3 regions of the Rhizobium sp. FG96 genome follow, and region 3 is predicted to be linked to each of the others. Evidence: predicted binding sites of a transcription regulator. Region 3 holds the regulator's gene; each other region holds the start of a gene.
The links. The regulator PhoB, encoded in region 3, activates phosphate uptake and scavenging genes when phosphate is short. The targets are predictions, from matches to a motif close to TGTCATNNANCTGTCAT.
Positions count from the first base shown of each region.

Region 1: a site for PhoB is predicted at 2,374-2,390, ahead of ACODR6_RS13305 (DUF1045 domain-containing protein). Genes of this name have one in related genera too.
Region 2: a site for PhoB is predicted at 4,290-4,306, ahead of ACODR6_RS21270 (BtaA family protein). Genes of this name have one in related genera too.

Region 1 is NZ_JBMDIL010000006.1:60,783-67,383, reverse strand. Features, by position in the region: gene phnE (phosphonate ABC transporter, permease protein PhnE) at 31-1,002, shown strand; gene phnE (phosphonate ABC transporter, permease protein PhnE) at 1,011-2,351, shown strand; gene ACODR6_RS13305 (DUF1045 domain-containing protein) at 2,483-3,178, shown strand; gene ACODR6_RS13300 (alpha-D-ribose 1-methylphosphonate 5-triphosphate diphosphatase) at 3,190-4,329, shown strand; gene phnN (phosphonate metabolism protein/1,5-bisphosphokinase (PRPP-forming) PhnN) at 4,326-4,925, shown strand; gene ACODR6_RS13290 (GrpB family protein) at 4,939-5,439, shown strand; gene ACODR6_RS13285 (DNA translocase FtsK) at 5,473-6,601, opposite strand, start outside.
Region 2 is NZ_JBMDIL010000011.1:51,645-58,245, forward strand. Features, by position in the region: gene ACODR6_RS21255 (lytic murein transglycosylase) at 86-1,327, opposite strand; gene ACODR6_RS21260 (glycoside hydrolase family 25 protein) at 1,408-2,202, opposite strand; gene ACODR6_RS21265 (class I SAM-dependent methyltransferase) at 2,327-2,947, opposite strand; gene ACODR6_RS21270 (BtaA family protein) at 2,998-4,242, opposite strand; gene ACODR6_RS21275 (serine hydrolase domain-containing protein) at 4,422-5,801, shown strand; gene ACODR6_RS21280 (transglycosylase SLT domain-containing protein) at 5,825-6,601, opposite strand, start outside.
Region 3 is NZ_JBMDIL010000006.1:386,658-393,258, reverse strand. Features, by position in the region: gene ACODR6_RS15005 (Hsp33 family molecular chaperone) at 1-379, opposite strand, end outside; gene argF (ornithine carbamoyltransferase) at 474-1,391, opposite strand; gene ACODR6_RS14995 (aspartate aminotransferase family protein) at 1,431-2,630, opposite strand; gene ACODR6_RS14990 (GcrA family cell cycle regulator) at 3,057-3,590, shown strand; gene phoB (phosphate regulon transcriptional regulator PhoB) at 3,675-4,358, opposite strand; gene phoU (phosphate signaling complex protein PhoU) at 4,392-5,105, opposite strand; gene pstB (phosphate ABC transporter ATP-binding protein PstB) at 5,150-5,965, opposite strand; gene pstA (phosphate ABC transporter permease PstA) at 5,980-6,601, opposite strand, start outside.

The sequences.
Region 1 (6,601 bases), 330 kb from region 3:
CCTTTTTCCTGCGAAGAAGCGGACGACCCCATGACCCTTGCCGATTCCCGGACCCACACGCCCGAACTCCAGCAGAGCAGCCGCGATATCGGCGATGCCTGGGGCCGCATGGTGTCTCGCCGCCGTCTTTACACCGGCATCGGCCTCGTCCTGCTGCTGATCGCCTTCGTGAGCTCCGTGCGCTTTGCCGACGAGAGCAATGCCGGCCATTTCTTCGACCGCCTTCCGCATCTCTTCGACTTCCTGAATTGGCTTATTCCAAAGGACTGGCACGACGTCTGGCGCGCGCTATTCGACATTGCGAGCCCGAACGACAAGGGCGGCGAGGAGTTCAACTTCGCCAAGGGCCGGGTCTACGTTTTCGGCGATTTCTATATCCCTGAATATTTCGAGCTGATGATCATCACGATCAACGTCGCTCTCGTATCGACGATCATCGGTTTCATCTTTGCGGTGCCGCTGAGCTTCTTCGCCGCTCGCAACCTCACCAAGAACTGGCCGCTGCGCGTCTTCGCCAAGCGAGTCATGGAATTCCTGCGCGCCTTCCCGGAGATCGTTATCGCCGGCCTGTTCTCTGCCATACTTTCGATCGGCCCGGTCGCTGCCATCATCGCCGTGTCGCTGCATACGATCGGCGCGCTCGGCAAGCTGTTCTACGAAGTCGTCGAGAATATCGACATGAAGCCGGATGAGGGCATGAAGGCGGTCGGCGCCAACTGGCTGGAGCGCGTGCGCTTCGCCGCCATGCCGCAGGTTCTGCCGAATTTCGCCTCCTATGCGCTGCTGCGTCTGGAGATCAACGTGCGTGCTTCGACCATCATCGGTGCGGTCGGCGGCGGCGGTATCGGTGAAGAGCTGAAGCTCTCCATCTCGCGCGGCTTCGGCGCCAAGACGGTCGCTCTCGTGCTGCTGCTCTTCATCACCATCGTTGCGGTCGACCAGTTCTCCGCATGGCTGCGCCGCCGCCTGGTTGGCGAGCACGCTTTCCTTCTGCAACATTGAGGCCCGCCATGACGGTTATCGACGCAAACCGGATGCACGAGATCGAGGCGCGCTATCCCGAATATTTCCACCGCTCCTTCCGCCAACGCTTCGGCGGACTGCTCGCGGTCATCGCGACGCTGCTTTATGGCATGTATGCCGTCTGGTTCTTCGATCTGCCGAAGCTGCTGGCCGAGGCGCACTGGGAGCGCGTCGGCATCTATATGAGCCAGTGGGTGAGCTATGACGTTCAGCCCGAATTCCGCATTCAGGACGACGGCTCGATCGAGACCCGCTATCCGCGCTTCTCGCCGCTCGGCGACGATCCGCATCCTGAATGGGTGAAGAACGAGCCCGGTAGCGTCACCGTCTTCGTCAGCGGCACGAACCGCACTGTCGTGGTCACCAAGGCGATGACGACGGTGACGGCACACGGCATCAGCGTTCCTGTCGACCTGTCGTCGGGCCAGCCGAAGGTCGTCGGCGAAGTGCCCTCCTGGATGACTGTCTATGACGACAACGTGCTGGCCGATCTCGGCTTTGCCGGGGATGTCAGCATCGCATCGGACCGCGTGAAGGTGCGCAAGCGCTTCCTTGGATGGGCGAACTTCGTCTTCGACACGCATTCGCCGTTCTTCGACAAGCCGGCCAGTGAAGTCGCCAGCCTGATCGTTTCAGGTCCGCGTCTCGACCCCAGCCAGTCGAACCTCTCGCTCGCCTTCGACAATATCTGGAACAACTCGGCCTGGCAGCATGGCGACGTCTGGACCAAGCTCTTCCAGACGATCGTGATGGCCTTCCTCGGCACGCTGCTCGGCTCACTGGCGGCCTTCCCGCTCGCCTTCCTGGCCGCCCGCAACATCACGCCGAACCGGTTTCTGAACCAGATCCTGAAGCGCTTCTTCGACTTCCTGCGCTCGGTCGACATGCTGATCTGGGCGCTGTTCCTGACGCGCGCCTTCGGCCCTGGCCCGCTTGCAGGCTCCGGCGCGATCTTCCTGACGGAGACCGGCACGCTCGGAAAGCTCTATTCCGAAGGTCTCGAAAACATCGACAACAAGCCGCGCGAAGGCATCAAGTCGACGGGCGCCTCGACGATTCTGGTCCATCGCTACGGTGTCATGCCGCAGATCGTTCCTGTGATCGTCAGCCAGACGCTCTACCAGTGGGAATCGAATGTCCGTGGCGCGACGATCATTGGGGCCGTCGGTGCCGGCGGTATCGGCCTCAAGCTCTGGGAAGCGATGCGCACGAATTCCAACTGGGAAAACGTCGCCTACATGGTCATCCTGATCCTGATCGTCGTCTTCCTGTTCGACATGGCCTCGAACGCGCTGCGCCACCGGCTAATGGGCACCAAGACGCATTAAAAAGATGATGGCGCCACGGCGTCATCATCATTCTGTCACGGAAATCTTTTAGCCGGAAGCAAGCTTGCAGTCCGCGGTCAAATCACTGACATTGCGACCCCTGCCTCAGACATTTTTCCGGGATAAGACCTTTGCGATACGCCCTCTATTTTTCGCCGCCGCAGGATGATTCCCTGACGCGCGCCGCTGCAGAATGGCTCGGCCGCGATGCCTTTTCTGACGAAACTTACCCGGCTCCCGAAGAGCCCGGCCTGCCCGGCGCGGAGCAGTTCGAGCTGACCGCCGATCCCCGCCGCTACGGCTTCCACGCGACGATCAAGGCGCCCTTTGCGCTTGCCGCTTCGGTGACGGAAAAGGATCTGATGGCTGTGGTCGAGGATTTTGCGGCGCGCACGCCGGCCTTCGAGATTCCCGAACTTGTGCTCGGGCAACTCGGCCGCTTCTTCGCGCTCGTGCCCGGCGCGCTGCATCAGCCGCTTCAGGATTTCGCCGCAAGCGTGGTAAGGTCCTTCGAGCCGTTTCGTGCCGCCCTTTCGGAGGCCGACATTGCCCGGCGCAAACCCGAGAAGCTGACGGAAAGCCAGCGCGCCAATCTGATGCGCTGGGGCTATCCCTACGTCATGGACGACTTCGGCTTCCACATGACGCTGACCGGGCAGGTTCCCGAGGAGCGCTCCGCGCTGATGAAATCGATCCTGGAACAGCGCTTTGCCGCCTTCACCGGCCGGCCGCTTCCGATTTCCGGCATTGCCGTCTTCACCGAGGAGACGCGCGGCGCCCCATTCAAGGCTCATAGCTGGCTGCCGCTTGCCGGCGCCAAACGCTGAAAGACGACACAATGACCAAAGAAACCGTTTTTTCCAATGCACGCATCGTTCTCGAGGACGAGGTCGTCAACGGCTCCCTGCTGATCCGCGACGGCAAGATCGCCGATATCTCCGAAGGCAACTCGGCTGCCGGCGAGGATTTTGAGGGCGACTACCTCATTCCGGGTCTGGTGGAGCTTCATACCGACCACCTCGAAGGCCACTACTCGCCGCGCCCCGGCCTGCGCTGGAACATGACGGCAGCCATTCAGGCGCATGACGCCCAGATCGTCACGTCGGGTATCACCACTGTTTTCGACTGCCTGCGCATGGGCGCCGACGAAGACGGCGGTTTCGACCATGGCGAGATGCGCGACATGGCCGACGCCATCCAGAAGGCCGAGCAGGAAGGGCGTCTGCGCGCCGAGCACCTGCTGCATCTGCGCTGCGAGGTTTCCGCCGACAACGTGCTCGAGCATTTCGCCGACTTCGAGAACGACCCCTATGTGCGTCTCGTCTCGCTGATGGACCACGCGCCCGGCCAGCGCCAGTTCCAGACCATGGACCAGTACATCTTCTACTACCAGAAGAAGCGCGGTCTTTCGGACGAGGTGTTCGCCAAGTTCATCGAGAAGCGGCTTGCCGAATCGGCCCGCAATTCGACGCCGCATCGCGCCGCGATTTCGCAGGTCTGCAAGGAGCGCGGCATCACCATTGCCAGCCATGACGACGCGACGCTGGAACATGTCGACGAAGCGATTGAGAACGGTGTTCGTCTTGCCGAATTCCCGACCAGCTTCGACGCCGCGAAGGCATCGCACGAACACGGCATGAGCGTGCTGATGGGCGCACCGAACATCGTGCGCGGCAAGTCGCATTCCGGCAATATCGCCGCCCGCGACCTCGCCGAACGTGGCGTGCTCGACGTTCTCTCGTCCGACTACGTGCCGCTGAGCATGCTCTATGCGCCGTTCATCATCGCCGACGAGGTTGAATCCATCTCACTGCCGAAGGCGATCGCCATGGTCACCTCGACGCCGGCCCGCACCGTCAGCCTCGACGACCGCGGCCGCATCGCCACCGGCCTGCGCGCCGATCTGGTGCGTGTCTTCCGTGACGAGGGCGTTCCGGTGACGCGTTCCGTCTGGCGCGAAGGGCGCCGTGTCGCATGAACCCGTCGCACGAACCCCACATCGTTCCGGGCACCGAACACGGCATCATGGTCGTCGTCGTCGGCCCGAGCGGCGCCGGCAAGGATACGCTGATGGCGCTCGCCGCCCAGCATTTCGGCAGCCGCCCCAATGTTCACTTCGTCCGCCGCGTCATCACCCGTGACGGCGATGCCGGCGGCGAGGATCATCTCGCCGTTTCCGAAGCCGGGTTCGCATCGATGGAACAGTCCGGCAGCTTCGCCGTCTGGTGGGAAGCGCATGGCCTGAAATACGGCATTCCGGCTGAGGTGTCGGTCGCGCTGTCGAAGGGGCATCTGGTGATCGCCAATGGCTCCCGCTCGGCGCTGCATCGCTTCCACGCCGCTTTCCCGCGGCTGAAGGTGATCAATGTCACGGCGCGTCCGGAAGTGCTCGCCGGCCGCCTGGAAGCGCGTGGCCGCGAAACGCACGAGGACATCATGGCCCGCCTCGCCCGTGGTTCGCTGACGGTGCGCGGCGACTATGACGTGATCAATCTCGACAATAGCGGGTCTCTGGCCGAAGCCGAGCGCAAGATCATCGACACGATGAACGGTTTTCTGGCGGAAGTCGCCTGACGGGGGAGAGATCATGGCCATCGTCGTCCTGCCTTATGATGACAGATGGCCCGAACTCTTCGCACAGGTCTGCAGTGAGCTTGCGCCGATCTTTGCGGGACTGGCGCCGGCTTTCCACCATGTCGGCAGCACGTCCGTTCCCGGTCTCGCGGCAAAGCCGAAGATCGACCTGCATGCCGCCTTCGCGGATCTGGCCGCCGTCGCCGCAGCGGTCGAGACGATGCAGGGCGTTGCCGGCTACACCCATCATGGCGACAAGTACGGCGATCAGAGCTGGACCTTTACCAGCGGCAAGGGATCGTATGGAGCGCGGCTTTATCTCTGCACAGCAGACAACCACGTGCTCCGCGACCGTATCCTGTTTCGCGACTATCTCAGGACCCATCCCGAGCGGGCCGATGCCTATGCCGCACTAAAGCTGCGGCTGATGAGCGAGGCCAATGACGATTGGGATTATTATACCGGCGGCAAAACGGAATTCGTTCGCGAGACGGTGCGGCTGGCGCAGCTGTAAGGTTTGAGGGACTTCCCCCTCAAACCCTGATCTTTATTCGCCCTCGTTCCGGGCCGAGACGATTTCGCGCTTGCCGACATGGTTTGCCGGGCCGACGAGGCCTTCCTTTTCCATGCGTTCGACGAGCGATGCGGCGCGGTTATAGCCGATGCCGAGGCGGCGCTGGATGTAGGAGGTCGAGCACTTCTTGTCGCGCAGGACGACCTTGACCGCCTGCTGATAGAGCTCGTCGCCATCCTCGGCGCCCATGGCGCTCTTGTCGAAGACGGCGCTGTCTTCGGCTTCCTCTTCGTCCTCGTCACCTGCCGTGACCGTATCCAGATATTCCGGACGGCCCTGGGTCTTCAGATGGGCCACGACCTTCTCGACCTCGAGATCGGAGACGAAGGGACCGTGGACACGGGCGATGCGGCCGCCGCCCTGCATATGCAGCATGTCGCCCTGGCCAAGCAGCTGTTCGGCACCCTGTTCGCCAAGGATCGTGCGGCTGTCGATCTTCGAGGTGACCTGGAAGGAGATGCGAGTCGGGAAGTTTGCCTTGATCGTACCGGTGATGACATCCACCGAGGGACGCTGGGTCGCCATGATCAGGTGGATGCCGGCGGCACGCGCCATCTGCGCCAGGCGCTGGATCGCGCCTTCGATGTCCTTGCCGGCCACCATCATCAGGTCAGCCATCTCGTCGACGATGACGACGATATAAGGCATCGGCGTCAGGTCGAGTTCCTGCTGCTCCTCGATCGGCGCACCGGTGCCCTTGTCGAAGCCGACCGGGACCATGATGTGGATCGTCTCATCCTTCTCGCGGGCCTGCGCCACGCGGCCGTTATAGCCGTCGATATTGCGCACGCCGAGGCGCGACATCTTGCGATAGCGCTCTTCCATCTCGCGAACCGCCCATTTCAGCGCCATGACGGCCTTCTTGGGATCGGTGACAACGGGGGTCAGCAGATGCGGGATGCCGTCATAGACGGAGAGTTCCAGCATCTTCGGATCGACCATGATCAAGCGGCACTGTTCCGGCGACATGCGGTAGAGCAGCGACAGGATCATCGTGTTGATCGCGACCGACTTGCCCGAACCCGTGGTACCGGCAACGAGCAGATGCGGCATCTTCGCAAGTTCGGCGATGACAGGCTCGCCACCGATCGTCTTGCCGAGG
Region 2 (6,601 bases), on a different contig from region 3:
CTGAAATCGCGGCATAAAAGAAAATCGCGCCCGGCCTGATGGACGGACGCGATGGCATTGCTGCGTAACGGTTTGTCTTGGCGACTCAGAGCGCGCCGAGGAGGCCCGGCGTCGCCCAGCCGTCGGCCGGCATGCCGAGACGCTGCTGTTCCTTCTGGATGGCGACGCGGGTGCCGGAACCGAGGATGCCGTCGATCTCGCCGACGTCATGGCCGAGCGACTGCAGCTTGGTCTGCAGCTGCTTCATCTGGTCGTTGGCAAGGCCCTGTTCCGGGGTGCCCTTCTGGTAGGGCTGGGCGCCGGAGAGGCGGGTCGCGAAATAGGCGGCCGAGGTCGTGTAGATGAACGACTTGTTCCACTCGAGATAGATCTTGAAGTTCGGATAGGCGATGAAGGCCGGTCCGAGGCGGCCCTGCGGCAGAACGAGGTCGCCTTCGAGCTCACCGAAATTGGTGTTGCCGTCACGCGGCTTGACGCCGAGCGCAAACCAGTCGCCAGCCTTCATCGTGCCGCCGAGGCCGGACTTTTCCCAGGGGAGGTTGTCGGGAACGGTGACTTCCTGCAGCCAGGGCTGGCCGCGCTCGAAGCCGAGATGCTGGATGAACTTGGCGGCCGTCAGGATCGCGTCCGGGCCGCTCTGCTTCAGACGCACGTGGCCGTCGCCATCGCCGTCCATGCCGTAGGCGATGATGTCGCGCGGCAGCATCTGCACCTGGCCGATTTCGCCGGCCCAGGCGCCGGTGTTGGTCGCCGGGTCGAGGTCGCCGTGCTGGACCATCTCGATGAGAGCGATCAGCTGCGGACGGAAGAGCTCGGGGCGGCGGCAATCATGCGAGAGCGTCACGAGGGCGTTGCGGGTGTTGAAATCGCCCTGAACGGCGCCGAAGTCGGTTTCCATCGCCCAGAAGGCGGTGATGACGCCGGCCGGTACGCCGTAATCCTGTTCGGCCTTGGCGAAGACATCGGCATACTGCTTCATCTTCTGGCGGCCGATATCGAGACGGGCCTGGCTGACGGTGCGCTGCGAGAATTCGAGGAAGGTCTGCTTGAAGACGCCCTGGGCGCGGTCGCGGCTCAGAACCTTGGGGTCGATCTCGGCGCCGGCGAGCGCCTGGTCGGCGGCTTCGGCAGTGGCACCGGCAGCGATCGCATCGGCCTTCACGCCTGCCAGGAACTGCGAGAGATCACCGTCGCAGGCAACAGCCGGGGTCTGCGGGGCGGCGGGTGCCGCCGGGGCAGGGGCGGCCTGCTGGGCGAAGACGGTGGTGGCAGACGTGACGGCAAACAGAAGAGCAAGTGCAGAGCGGCTTGCGAGCGAGCGGTGCATGGGTTCGTCCTTATATCCGAAATATGTCCGCCGCTTTCACAGATGAATGTGACGGAAGCAAGAAAGTTCGGTGGACGTTACTAAGAATTTCTATCCTTGGAAACCGCAGCGACCCAATTGTTCCAGTTCTTCTGGTTGCCGGCGAAGACATTGATATCCGTCGGTCCCTGAATGCCGGGAATGACGCCGGTCGAGGTATATTGCCAGAAGGCCCAGCGGCGGTCGGCATAGGTTACTTCGGGGTGTTTTGCCGTCGAGCGCACCCAGAAATGGTAATCCTGGAAATAGCCCTGGAGATTGTCGCGGTGGAAATCGACCGAGGTGTAGATGATCGGGCGCTTGCCGTAATAGGCTTCCAGCCGGTTCATGAAGCGCTGCATCTCGGAGCGCACGGTGGCCGGATCAGGACGGAGCTTGCAGGTCTTCGATTCCGCGTTCCACTCCACGTCGATGACGGGCGGCAGGCGCATCGATTCCTTCGGCACATTCTGGATGAACCAGTCGGCCTGCTCGTCGGCTGACGAGCAGAAATAGTAGAAGTGGTAGGGCGCGTGCGGAATGCCGACGGCGCGGGCGCGCTGCCAGTATTCATTGAACTTCGGGTCGACCCGGTCCTTGCCTTCGGTCGCCTTGATGAAGGCGAAGGCGACGCCCGAGGATTTCACCGTCTGCCAGTCGATATCGCCCTGCCATTTGGAGATGTCGATACCGTGAATATCATTCTGATGCGGGGTCTTCGGGCCGAAATCCTGCGGATCGGTGTCTTGGAAGCGGGGCTTCTTGATCGAGGCTGTTTCGAGATAGTCGTAGCCCGTGGAGCTGCAACCGGCGAGCATCAAAGCCAGCGGCAAAACGCAAAACAAAAGTCCGCGCATGAATATCCCGTCATGTAACGAATGATCTACTTGCCCCACAGCATGACCTTCGAAGACGAATGCAGCCGAGGAATAATCCTCTTTTCACCATATCAACGTAAAAAATCGGTTAGTTTCAAGCGAATTATGCGCGCCTGGCGGTAATGACGGCGCGCCAGGCATAGCCGCCATAGAGCGTCTCGAAGGCCAATTCCGCGCCATTTTCATGGGCTTGGGCCTCAAGAACCTCACGCAGATTGGCGCGGGGCGTGACGTGGAATTTCGTCAGCCAGCCCTTGAGCAGGGCGCGGAACCAGCCGGGAAGACGCTCCTGCTGGCCGAAATCGACGATGTGCAGCTCGCCGCCCGGATTGAGCGCGGCGATGGCTGCGTCGATGGCGCGCTCCCAATCGGGGATCATCGACAGCGCGTAGGAGATCAGGATGCGGTCAAATCCGGTGGCGCCGAATTCACGCGGCGTGAAGGCGGTGGCGTCGGCGACGCGGAAATCCGGAACCGCAGCCTTGGTGGCGAAGGTCTTGCGGGCGGACATCAGCATCTCCTGGGAGATGTCGAGGCCGTAGAGGCGGGCGTCGGGGAAGTGACGATGGGCGATCGCCAGATTGCGGCCGGTGCCGCAGCCGACTTCGAGCAGCGTGCCGCCCTTGGGGACGCCGAGGCTGCGGATCGCCTTGTCGCGGCCGAGCAGGTAATATTTGCGCGTCAGATCATAGATGTGACGCTGGTAGCGGTACATGCCGTCCATCAGGCCGGCATGTGCTTCGGATTGGGCATCCGGGAGCGTGCGGATCTCGGTCACGCCTTCTTCCCGTAGATGTGGAAGCCGCCATAGATCGCCGAGCGGTCGAGAGCCGTCATGTCGCGCGACTTCTCTTCGAAGTAATCCCACTGCTCGCGGATGGCGGGCGAGAGGCGGCCTTCGATGATGCTCTTTTCGGCCGCGGTGCGGAAGATGACGCGGGCGCCGGGGCGGGCGGTGCGGCTGATCTCGGCCCAGAGGCTGTTCAGCTGCTCGTCGGTCATCCAGTCCTGCGCGTCGAGCAGGATGTAGCGGTCGCGCGAGGCGGCCGGTTCCTTGGCGAGCAGTTCGGTGAAGTTGGCATGATGCACGGTGACGCGATCGACATTGGCGCGGATCACTTCGTAATGCTCCGGCTTCAGGTAAGTCGGCAGCGGGCCTTCGTCGCCATTGGCGTAACGGCGGCCGAAGGCCTGCCAGGCGAAGTAGTTGTCGCGCATCGGGAAGTGACAGGCGAGCTTTTCGAGGCGGTGCTTCAGCACCGGCGCGATCGAGTTGTCGGCGGCGAGGCTGGCCAGCTCGTCATATTGCTGCGGCGGGATGCCGAGGCCGAAGAGCGAGCTCTTGCGGCCGGTGATCCAGCGCACGACCGGCTTTTCGAACAGCGGGGCGACCTTGTCGTCGAAGAACTGACGCTGTTCGCGGATCGACTGGGTCTTGGTCATCTGCTTCAGGTCGACACCGTGCAGGCGGGCGAGCAGGTGGGCGGCGCCGATGAAGCGGCCGAGCAGGCCGGTTTCATAGATATTGCGGTCGAACACGGTGACGCGGCGGCGGCCGAACTTGCGGCCGTTCCAGTAACTGCGCGTCGCCTCGTCGAGAACCGGCGACAGATGCTGGTCGAAAGCGCGGCTGTTCGATGCTTCGTTCGGCATCGCCAGGAAGCGGACGAGATCGGCGTGACCCGGCAGGTTCTTGAAGGCGGTGAGCTTCAGGCGGTTCAGCGCGATGTGATGCGGATTCAGATCGACGACGTCGATCGAGGCCGGAGCCTTGGAGAGGTAGGCGAGCATATTGCAGCCGCCGGAGCCGATCGTGACGATGCGATGATGCGGCTGCAGCTCCATGGCCTGCATGTCGAGATCGGGGTCTTCCCAGATCTGCGGATACACGAGGCCGGAGAAGAGCAAGCCAAAAAGGCGCTCGGAAAGGCCCTCCTTGGAGAATGCCTTGTGGCGGAGAAGCGCGTCCTTGAGTTTCCGGTTCTTGCGGAAGCCGGCATCCGGTGCAAATTCGGTCATCTGATTCCATCACCGTTTTTAGCGTTCAGGGCGTTTAACGCGGCGCTGCTACAGTTTGATGACGCGGGCTGTGGGCATCGTTTTCCGGGCCGATAGCGTGGGATGAAATGACGCTTGTGCGTTTCGGCTCTTTTTTGTGATTGCGTTTCCTGCTTCTCTCCACCGGTGGAGGAAGAAACATGCGTGTTGTGTTGCGTATCCTGAATGCGCTGCTGGCGCTCGTCGTCGTCGTGGTGATCGGCGGCGCCATCTGGCTCTATGTCCGGCCGCCGGAGTTGTTGCGGGTCGGCGACGGCTATGCGGCGAAGATCGTCTGCTCGAACGTCTTCATGGCGGGGCGCGATCCCGATGCGGTGCTCTATGAGGACGTGCAGGCGCCCGGCAATCCGCTGCTGAGGCTCGTGCGTGTTTCGGTCAACCGGGAGGAGGGGAAGGTCTCGGCGCGCATTCTCGGCCTGTTTGCGCCCGGCCATGCGCTTTATCGCGGCGCCTTCGGCTGCACCAGCGTGCCCGATGGCGACTATCAGGCGGCCGCCAATGCCGCGCCGGAGGAGGATCTTGCCGTGCCGCCGCCGAGCGAGGAACTGTGGCCGGAGGGCGACCGTGTCGCCGCGCCCAACAATCCCAAGCTCGCCCCGCTGCTCGCAGACGCGGCACTCGCCGGGCCGGCGATGCGGGCGATCGTCGTGGTGCATAACGGCAAGATCGTCGCCGAGCGCTATGGCGACGGTTTCGATGCGCGCACGCCGCTGCTCGGATGGTCGATGACCAAGACCGTGAATGCCGCGCTGGTCGGCCGGGTGATGCTGGCGGGCAAGCTGAATTTCGACGATGCGCATCTCTTTGACGCCTGGCGCGGCGATGGCCGCTCGGCGATCACGCTGGCCGATCTGCTCGGCATGGAGAGCGGCCTTGCCTTCAACGAGGATTATGGGGCTGTCGCCGATGTGACGCGCATGCTCTATCTCGATCCTGATATGGTGACGCTGCCGGTGAATGCGCCGCTGGTGGACAAGCCCGGCCAGACCTTCCGCTATTCCAGCGGCACCGCCGTCCTTCTCTCGCGCATCTGGATGGACCGGCTCGGCGATCCGCAGCGGGCCTTCGATTATCCGCGAGAGGCGCTGTTCGGGCCGCTCGGCATGTCGAGTGCCGTTCTGGAGGTCGATGCTCGCGGCACCTTCGCCGGAAGCTCCTATCTCTATGCTACCGCGCATGACTGGGCGCGCTTCGGGCAGTTCCTGATCCAGGATGGCGTGTGGAACGGTCAGCGCATGCTGCCGGAGGGGTTCGTTGCGACGATGCGCACGCCGACGCAGTCGTCAGGCGGAAAATATACGCAGGGGCAGGCGTGGCTTGCGGCACCCGGCGGCGATCTGAGCCCTGCTGCGGGGCTGCCGGCCGATACGTTCTGGCTTGAAGGGCATGACGGGCAGAGCGTGGCGATCGTGCCGTCGGCCGGCCTCATCGTCGTGCGCCTAGGCCTGACACCGAGCCGGCTCGGCTACAAGCCGCAGGCGCTCGTCAAGCAGATCGTCGGGGCGCTGTCGTCGCCCTGACCATCACGTATAAAGGGTAGGGATCAGTAGTTGCCCTGGGCAACGTCGTCCATGCCCTTGCGCTTGGCATCGTAATAATAGCCGCGCGCATAGAGGCGGACCGCATCGTCTTCCTTGCTGTCGGAGACGAGCCAGGCGCCGCGCAGATATTTTGCGGCATACTTGATGTTGGTCTCGGCATCGAGCAGGCCCGACGGCTCGCCATCGTAACCCATCGATTTCGCCGTGTTGTACTTGATCTGCATCAGGCCGAAATAGCCGCGCTTGTTATAGGCGCGCGGATTGTAGCGGCTTTCGCGATGGACGACGCGGTGGAGCAGGGACGCCGGCATTTCATAGAGCTTGGCGTATTTCTCGATCAGCTTGTTGACGAAGCCCTTCTCTGCAGTCGGCGCATCGTCGGTATCGTTGTCGCTGAACATCGGCGGTGCCGTCGGCGGATCCATCGGACCGGATTCGTCGAAGGTGAAATCGGACATCGAGCGCGGCGCACTGGTCTGGACGGCAAGTGCTGCGAGCGCGCCGTTCTGCGGCGTGGTCGCTGCAAAGGCGAGCTGCGTCGCGGGCGATGCCGGCGTGCCGGGACGCGGGGTCGGGACGACGGACTGGATTGCCGTCATCTCCGGCGTCAGCGGAATCTCGGTCGGCATGGCGGCCGAAGCGGTCTGCTGGAAGGCGGCATCGGCCGGCGAAACGGCGGTTGGCAGCACGGCGGTCTCGGCCGAAAGAGCCGGCGTCGTCTGCGGATTGGCGGCAGCAAATGCCATCGGGGTCTGCGGAGCGGAGCCGTCGGCAGCCGG
Region 3 (6,601 bases):
CGAGCAGCTGTTCGGGCTCGGTCTGGCCGGCGGCGATCGCTTCGTCGAGCAGCGCCTGATCGAAGCGCGCATAGGCGCGCACATTCTCAGGCGTCGAGAAATCGGCGACGAGTAGATCGACCGGGCCATCGCCCTTCGTCTGGACGGTGAACTTGCCGTCGAATTTCAGCGACGTGCCGAGCAGCACCGTCAGCACGATCACTTCGGCGAGAAGGCGGGCAACGGGTGCGGGATAGTGGTGGCGCTCCAGGATGGCGTCCAGCATCGGGCCGAGCTGGACGGCGCGGCCGCGCACATCCAGACCTTCAACCTGAAACGGGACAACATGATCATCACCGGCGAAATCGAACTCGCCAAGAGCGGCTGCAGCTTCTGCCATGGTCTTACTCCTAGTATTCAGAGCGGCAGACCAAGGCGTCTCTCCGCTCGCGCGGCCACGAGGCCGTCAGGCCGGATGTGGCGTCCAGTATGGTTCAGATCGCGCCCAGGCACCATGCAAGAATCGACTTCTGCGCATGAAGACGGTTTTCCGCTTCATCGAAGACCACGGATTGCGGGCCATCGATCACTTCGTCCGTGACTTCCTCACCACGATGGGCGGGCAGGCAATGCATGAACAATGCATCCTTGCCGGCCTTTGCCATCAAAGCCTGATTGACCTGATAGGGCTGGAAGACGTTGTGACCGCGAGCCCGATGTTCCTGATTCATGGAGACCCAGGTATCGGTTACCACGCAATCGGCGCCTTCGACCGCACGGTCGGCATCATGGCTGAGCAGGATTTCGGCGCCCTCATTGCGGGCCCAGTTCAGATAGTGATCCTTCGGCTCGGAACCAAGGGGTACGGCCATGTTCATGCGATAGCCGAAACGGGCAGCGCCTTCGACCAGCGAATGCAGCACATTGTTGCCGTCACCCGTCCAGGCGATCGTCTTGCCCTTGATCGGGCCGCGATGCTCTTCGAAGGTCATGATATCGGCCATGATCTGGCACGGATGCGTATCGTCGGTCAGCGCGTTGATGACCGGCACGGTAGCATGCTCGGCAAGCTCGAGCATGCGGTGGTGCTCGGTGGTGCGGATCATGATCGCATCGACATAGCGCGACAGGACCTTCGCGGTGTCGCCGATCGTCTCGGCGCGGCCGAGCTGCATTTCGGTGCCCGAGAGGAACAGTGTCTCGCCGCCGAGCTGGCGCATGCCGACATCGAAGGAGACGCGGGTACGTGTGGACGGCTTTTCGAAGATCATCGCCAGCATCTTGCCGGCGAGCGGCTTGTCGCCGGCGCCTGCCTTGAAAGCCTGCTTGCGCGAGATCGCATCATTCATGATGACGCGCAGATCGGCGGAGCTGACCGCCGAGAGATCGAGGAAGTGTTTGGGGGAAGCCATGTCGTCCTTACCTGTTTGCCTCGTAAGGCATCTATCCGTTCAAGCCGTCTTCTTGGCCTTGGCTGCGCGAATGCTCTCAGCGGCCTGCTCGATGCGTACGAGGCCTTCGCGGGCTTCTTCCGCAGTCACCACCAGAGGCGGCAGGAGACGGATGACGTTATCGCCCGCCGGGACACCCAGCAGATGCGCGCCGCGGATCGCAGCCAGGAGTTCGCTCGAGGGAACGGCGGCCTTGATGCCGAGCAGCAGGCCTTCGCCGCGGATATCCTCGATCACGTCAGGATAGCGATCCTTCAGCGACGCCAGGCCCTGGCGGAAGACCAGCGACACGTCGCGGACGTGCTGCAGGAAGCCATCGGCGAGCACGATATCGAGAACGGCACTGCCAACGGCCATGGCAAGCGGATTGCCGCCATAGGTCGAGCCGTGCGTGCCGGCCTTCATGCCGGAGGCCGCCTCAGCCGTCGCAAGGCAGGCGCCGAGCGGGAAACCGCCGCCGATGCCCTTGGCAACAGCCATGATGTCGGGGCTAACGCCGGACCATTCATAAGCGAAGAACTTGCCGGTACGGCCAACGCCGGTCTGCACTTCGTCGAGGATCAGCAGCAGGCCATGCTCATCGCAGAGCTGGCGCAGCGCCTTCATGAACTCGACGGTCGCCGGGCGGATACCACCCTCACCCTGTACGGGCTCGATCAGAATGCCTGCCGTTGCGTCGGTGATCGCCGCGCGGACGGCTTCGACATCGCCGAAAGGCACCTGGTCGAAACCGGGGGTCTTCGGACCGAAGCCTTCGAGATACTTCTCCTGGCCGCCGGCGGCGATCGTCGCCAGCGTACGGCCATGGAAGGCGCCTTCGAAGGTGATGATATGGAAGCGCTCCGGATGGCCCTTCGAATACTGGTAGCGGCGCGCGGTCTTGATCGCGCATTCCAGGGCTTCCGCACCCGAGTTGGTGAAGAACACCTTGTCGGCGAAAGTCGCTTCCGTCAGCCTCGTCGCGAGCTTTTCCTGGCCTGGGATCTCGTAGATGTTGGAGAGGTGCCAGACCTTCTCGGCCTGCGCCTTCAGGGCATCGACAACATGCGGATGGCTGTGGCCGACAGCGGTCACGGCAACGCCCGCGCCAAAATCCAGATATCGCTCGCCGGTCTCGGTAATCAGCCAGACGCCCTCACCTCGCTCGAACCGCAGAGGGGCACGAGAATAGGTATCATATAGCGGCGCGGCTTCAGCCATGGCGCGGTCTCCTGTCAGCGTTATGGGCAACCGGACTCCGGCTAAAAAACCAGGTCCGAAAAATTAAAAATGCCGCCTCTCGGCGGCGCTGTGCACTATTTACTTTTCGCACTGCAATGTCAACAAAACTACGGCTTTCGTGGCTTCTGGGTGACGCTCAAGCGATGTCGCGTTTCATCAACAGCTAATGTTGCAGAAATGACTCTGTGGGGAAGCAAGTTGGGGAAAACTTGAAATTCGATTCATCCGGATTCCCGCGACTCTTGTCACGGAGTCAGCCTCACACTAGGTTAAAACTCAATTACTAGACTGCATGCGGCGGAACTAGTCACCAAAATTAGTCAAGCGTTTCTTGTGTCGGATTCATCCGGGGCAAACGGTGAAGGATTCTGCCTTCACAACGCTTAAACGGCGGAGACACAGGGCATGAACTGGACAGACGAGCGGGTCGAGAAACTCAAGAAACTGTGGTCCGAAGGGTTGAGCGCGAGCCAGATCGCGGCGCAACTTGGAGGCGTAAGCCGGAATGCCGTTATCGGCAAGGTTCACCGTCTGGCACTGCCGGGCCGTGCCAAGGCCGGCGGCAATGCGACGGCGGCACGGGCTCCGAAGCGCACGACTTCGGCACCGCGCGCTCCGAACTACGCATCGCGCATGACGACCCGCACCGTTGCCCGCCCGCAGGGCGCAACGATGCTGAAGGAAGAGATCGAAATCGACGTCATGGAGGAGATGGAATATCGTCCGGCTTCCAACGTTGTCGTGCCGATCTCCCGCCGTCTCGGCCTGACGGAACTGACCGAGCGCACCTGCAAGTGGCCGGTCGGCGATCCGCTGAAGGACGATTTCCATTTCTGCGGCTGCGAAAGCCCGGATTCTTCGCCCTACTGCACCTATCACCAGCGCCTGGCTTACCAGCCGGTCAATGATCGCCGCAGGGCCGCAGCCCGGGCAAACTGAGCCGGGTAAAGACAAACGAAAAACGGGCCTTTCGGCCCGTTTTTTTGTATCTGCATGTCAGGAGGCCGTAGCCTCCTTGATCACTCAGGCTTCCATGGAATAACCGGCACCGCGGACGGTGCGGATGACATCCTGCATGTTCGAGAAGTTGAGCGCCTTGCGCAGGCGACCGACATGGACGTCGACGGTACGCTCGTCGACATAGATGTCGTGACCCCAGACGCCGTCGAGCAGTTGCGAGCGCGAGAAGACGCGGCCCGGCGACGACATAAGGAACTCCAGGAGGCGGAACTCGGTCGGTCCGAGACGGACTTCGCGGGTCTTGCGGTGAACGCGGTGCGTTTCGCGGTCGAGTTCGATATCGCCGCACTTCAGCACGGTCGAGAGAACTTCCGGCTTGGCGCGGCGCAGCATCGCCTTGACGCGGGCAACGAGCTCGGGCGTCGAGAACGGCTTCACGACATAGTCGTCCGCGCCGGTCGACAGGCCGCGAACGCGCTCGCTTTCCTCGCCGCGCGCCGTCAGCATGATGATCGGCAGACGCTCGGTCTCCGGGCGCATGCGCAGCCGGCGGCAGAGCTCGATGCCTGATACGCCAGGCAGCATCCAATCGAGGATAAGAAGGTCCGGCGTGCGCTCCTGAAGGCGGATTTCCGCCTCGTCGCCGCGCAGGATGGTATCGACTTCGAAACCTTCGGCTTCGAGATTGTAGCGAAGAAGCACGCTCAGTGCTTCTTCGTCTTCAACGACTGCAACTCTCGGGATCATTCTATTCTGTCTCCTGAGGCCCGGTCCGGATGATTATTCCGTTACCGCGCCGACGGTGTTGGCGGTGTCGTCCTTCGGACGCTCGCCTTCCGGCTGAGCGCCGGTCGCCATGTAGTAGATGGTTTCAGCAATGTTGGTGGCGTGGTCGCCGATGCGCTCGATGTTCTTGGCGCAGAAGAGCAGGTGCGTGCAGCTGGTGATGTTGCGCGGATCTTCCATCATGTAGGTCAGGAGCTCGCGGAACAGCGACGTGTACATCGCGTCGATTTCCTCGTCGCGCTCGCGGATCGACTTCGCCTTGTCGGCAGCGCGCGTCGTGTAGACGTCGAGCACCTCCTTCAGCTGGACGAGCGCGAGCTCGGAGAGATGCTCCAGGCCACGGGCGAGCTTGCGCGGAACGCCGGTGCTCTGCACGGCGATGACGCGCTTTGCGGTGTTCTTGCCGAGGTCGCCGACGCGCTCGAGGTCTGCGGCAATGCGGATCGAACCCATGATCTCGCGCAGGTCCGACGCCATCGGCTGGCGGCGGGCGATGGTGACGATCGCCTTGTCGTTGATCTCGCGCTCGGCGTGATCGAGGATCACGTCGTCGGAGATGACCTTCTGCGCCAGCGCCGCGTCGCCGTTGACGAGGGCGCGGACAGCGTCGGAAACCATCTGCTCGGCCAGGCCGCCCATTTCGGAAATGCGGCGCGAGAGGAACTTCAGGTCTTCGTCATACGCAGAAAAAATATGTGTCGATGCCATGGGGAAAGTCCTTGAGTGTCTATCGGGGGTCGTGACGCCAAAGATCAGCCGAAGCGGCCCATGATGTAATCCTGGGTGCGCGGATCGTCCGGATTGGTGAACATCTTGTCGGTGTCGTTCTCCTCGACGAGGTTGCCGAGGTGGAACATGGCCGTGCGCTGCGAAACGCGGGCGGCCTGCTGCATGGAGTGCGTGACGATGACGATCGTGTAGGCTTCGCGCAGCTCGTGGATCAGTTCCTCGACCTTTGCCGTGGCGATCGGATCGAGTGCCGAGCACGGCTCGTCCATCAGGATGACTTCAGGCGAGACTGCAACGGCGCGGGCGATGCAGAGGCGCTGCTGCTGACCGCCGGAGAGGCCGGTGCCGGATTCATGAACGCGGTCCTTGACCTCGTTCCAGAGGCCGGCGCGCTGCAGGCTGGTCTCGACGATCTGGTCCATGTCGGCCTTGGTCTTAGCGAGACCATGGATGCGCGGGCCGTAAGCGACGTTCTCATAGATCGACTTCGGGAACGGGTTCGGCTTCTGGAACACCATGCCGACGCGGGCGCGCAGTTCGACGACGTCGATATCCGGATCGTAGATATCGTCGCCATCGAGCGTGATCTTACCGGTGACGCGGCAATTGTCGATCGTGTCGTTCATGCGGTTCAGGCTGCGCAGGAAGGTGGACTTGCCGCAGCCGGACGGGCCGATGAGCGCCGTGACGGTGTTTTCGCGGATGTTCAGCTTGACGTCGAAGAGGGCGCGCTTTTCGCCGTAATAGACGGAAACGTCCTGGCCGATCATCTTGTAGGGAATGCTGTTCATTTTCTGGTCCAGAGCCTTTTCAACTGCTGCTTCGGTCAACATGTTCATTGTTTCTACTCCGTTTACCAGCGGCGCTCAAAGCGACGGCGCAAGAGGATGGCTCCGAGGTTCATGACGATCAGGAACAGGAGGAGGACGATAATGGCACCCGACGTACGTTCCACGAAGGCGCGTTCGGCTTCGTTGGCCCACATGTAGACCTGGACTGGGAGGGCGGTGGACGGGTCGAGAGGCGTGGCCGGTGCATTGGCGACGAAGGCGACCATGCCGATCAGCAAGAGCGGCGCGGTTTCGCCGAGCGCGTGCGCCAGGCCGATGATGGTGCCGGTCAGGATGCCCGGCATGGCGAGCGGCAGCACATGGTGGAACACCATCTGCATCTTCGAGGCGCCGAGACCGAGAGCGGCCGCGCGGATCGACGGCGGGACGGCGCGAAGAGCCGCACGCGTCGCGATGATGATCGTCGGCAGCGTCATCAGCGTGAGCACCAGACCGCCGACCAGCGAGGCCGAGCGCGGCATGCCCATGAAGTTGATGAACACTGAGAGACCGAGCAGACCGTAGACGATCGAGGGAACCGCAGCCAGGTTGTTGATGTTGACCTCGATGAGATCCGTCAGCCGGTTCTTCGGCGCGAATTCCTCGAGATAGATCGAGGCGGCGACACCGATCGGCAGCGACAGC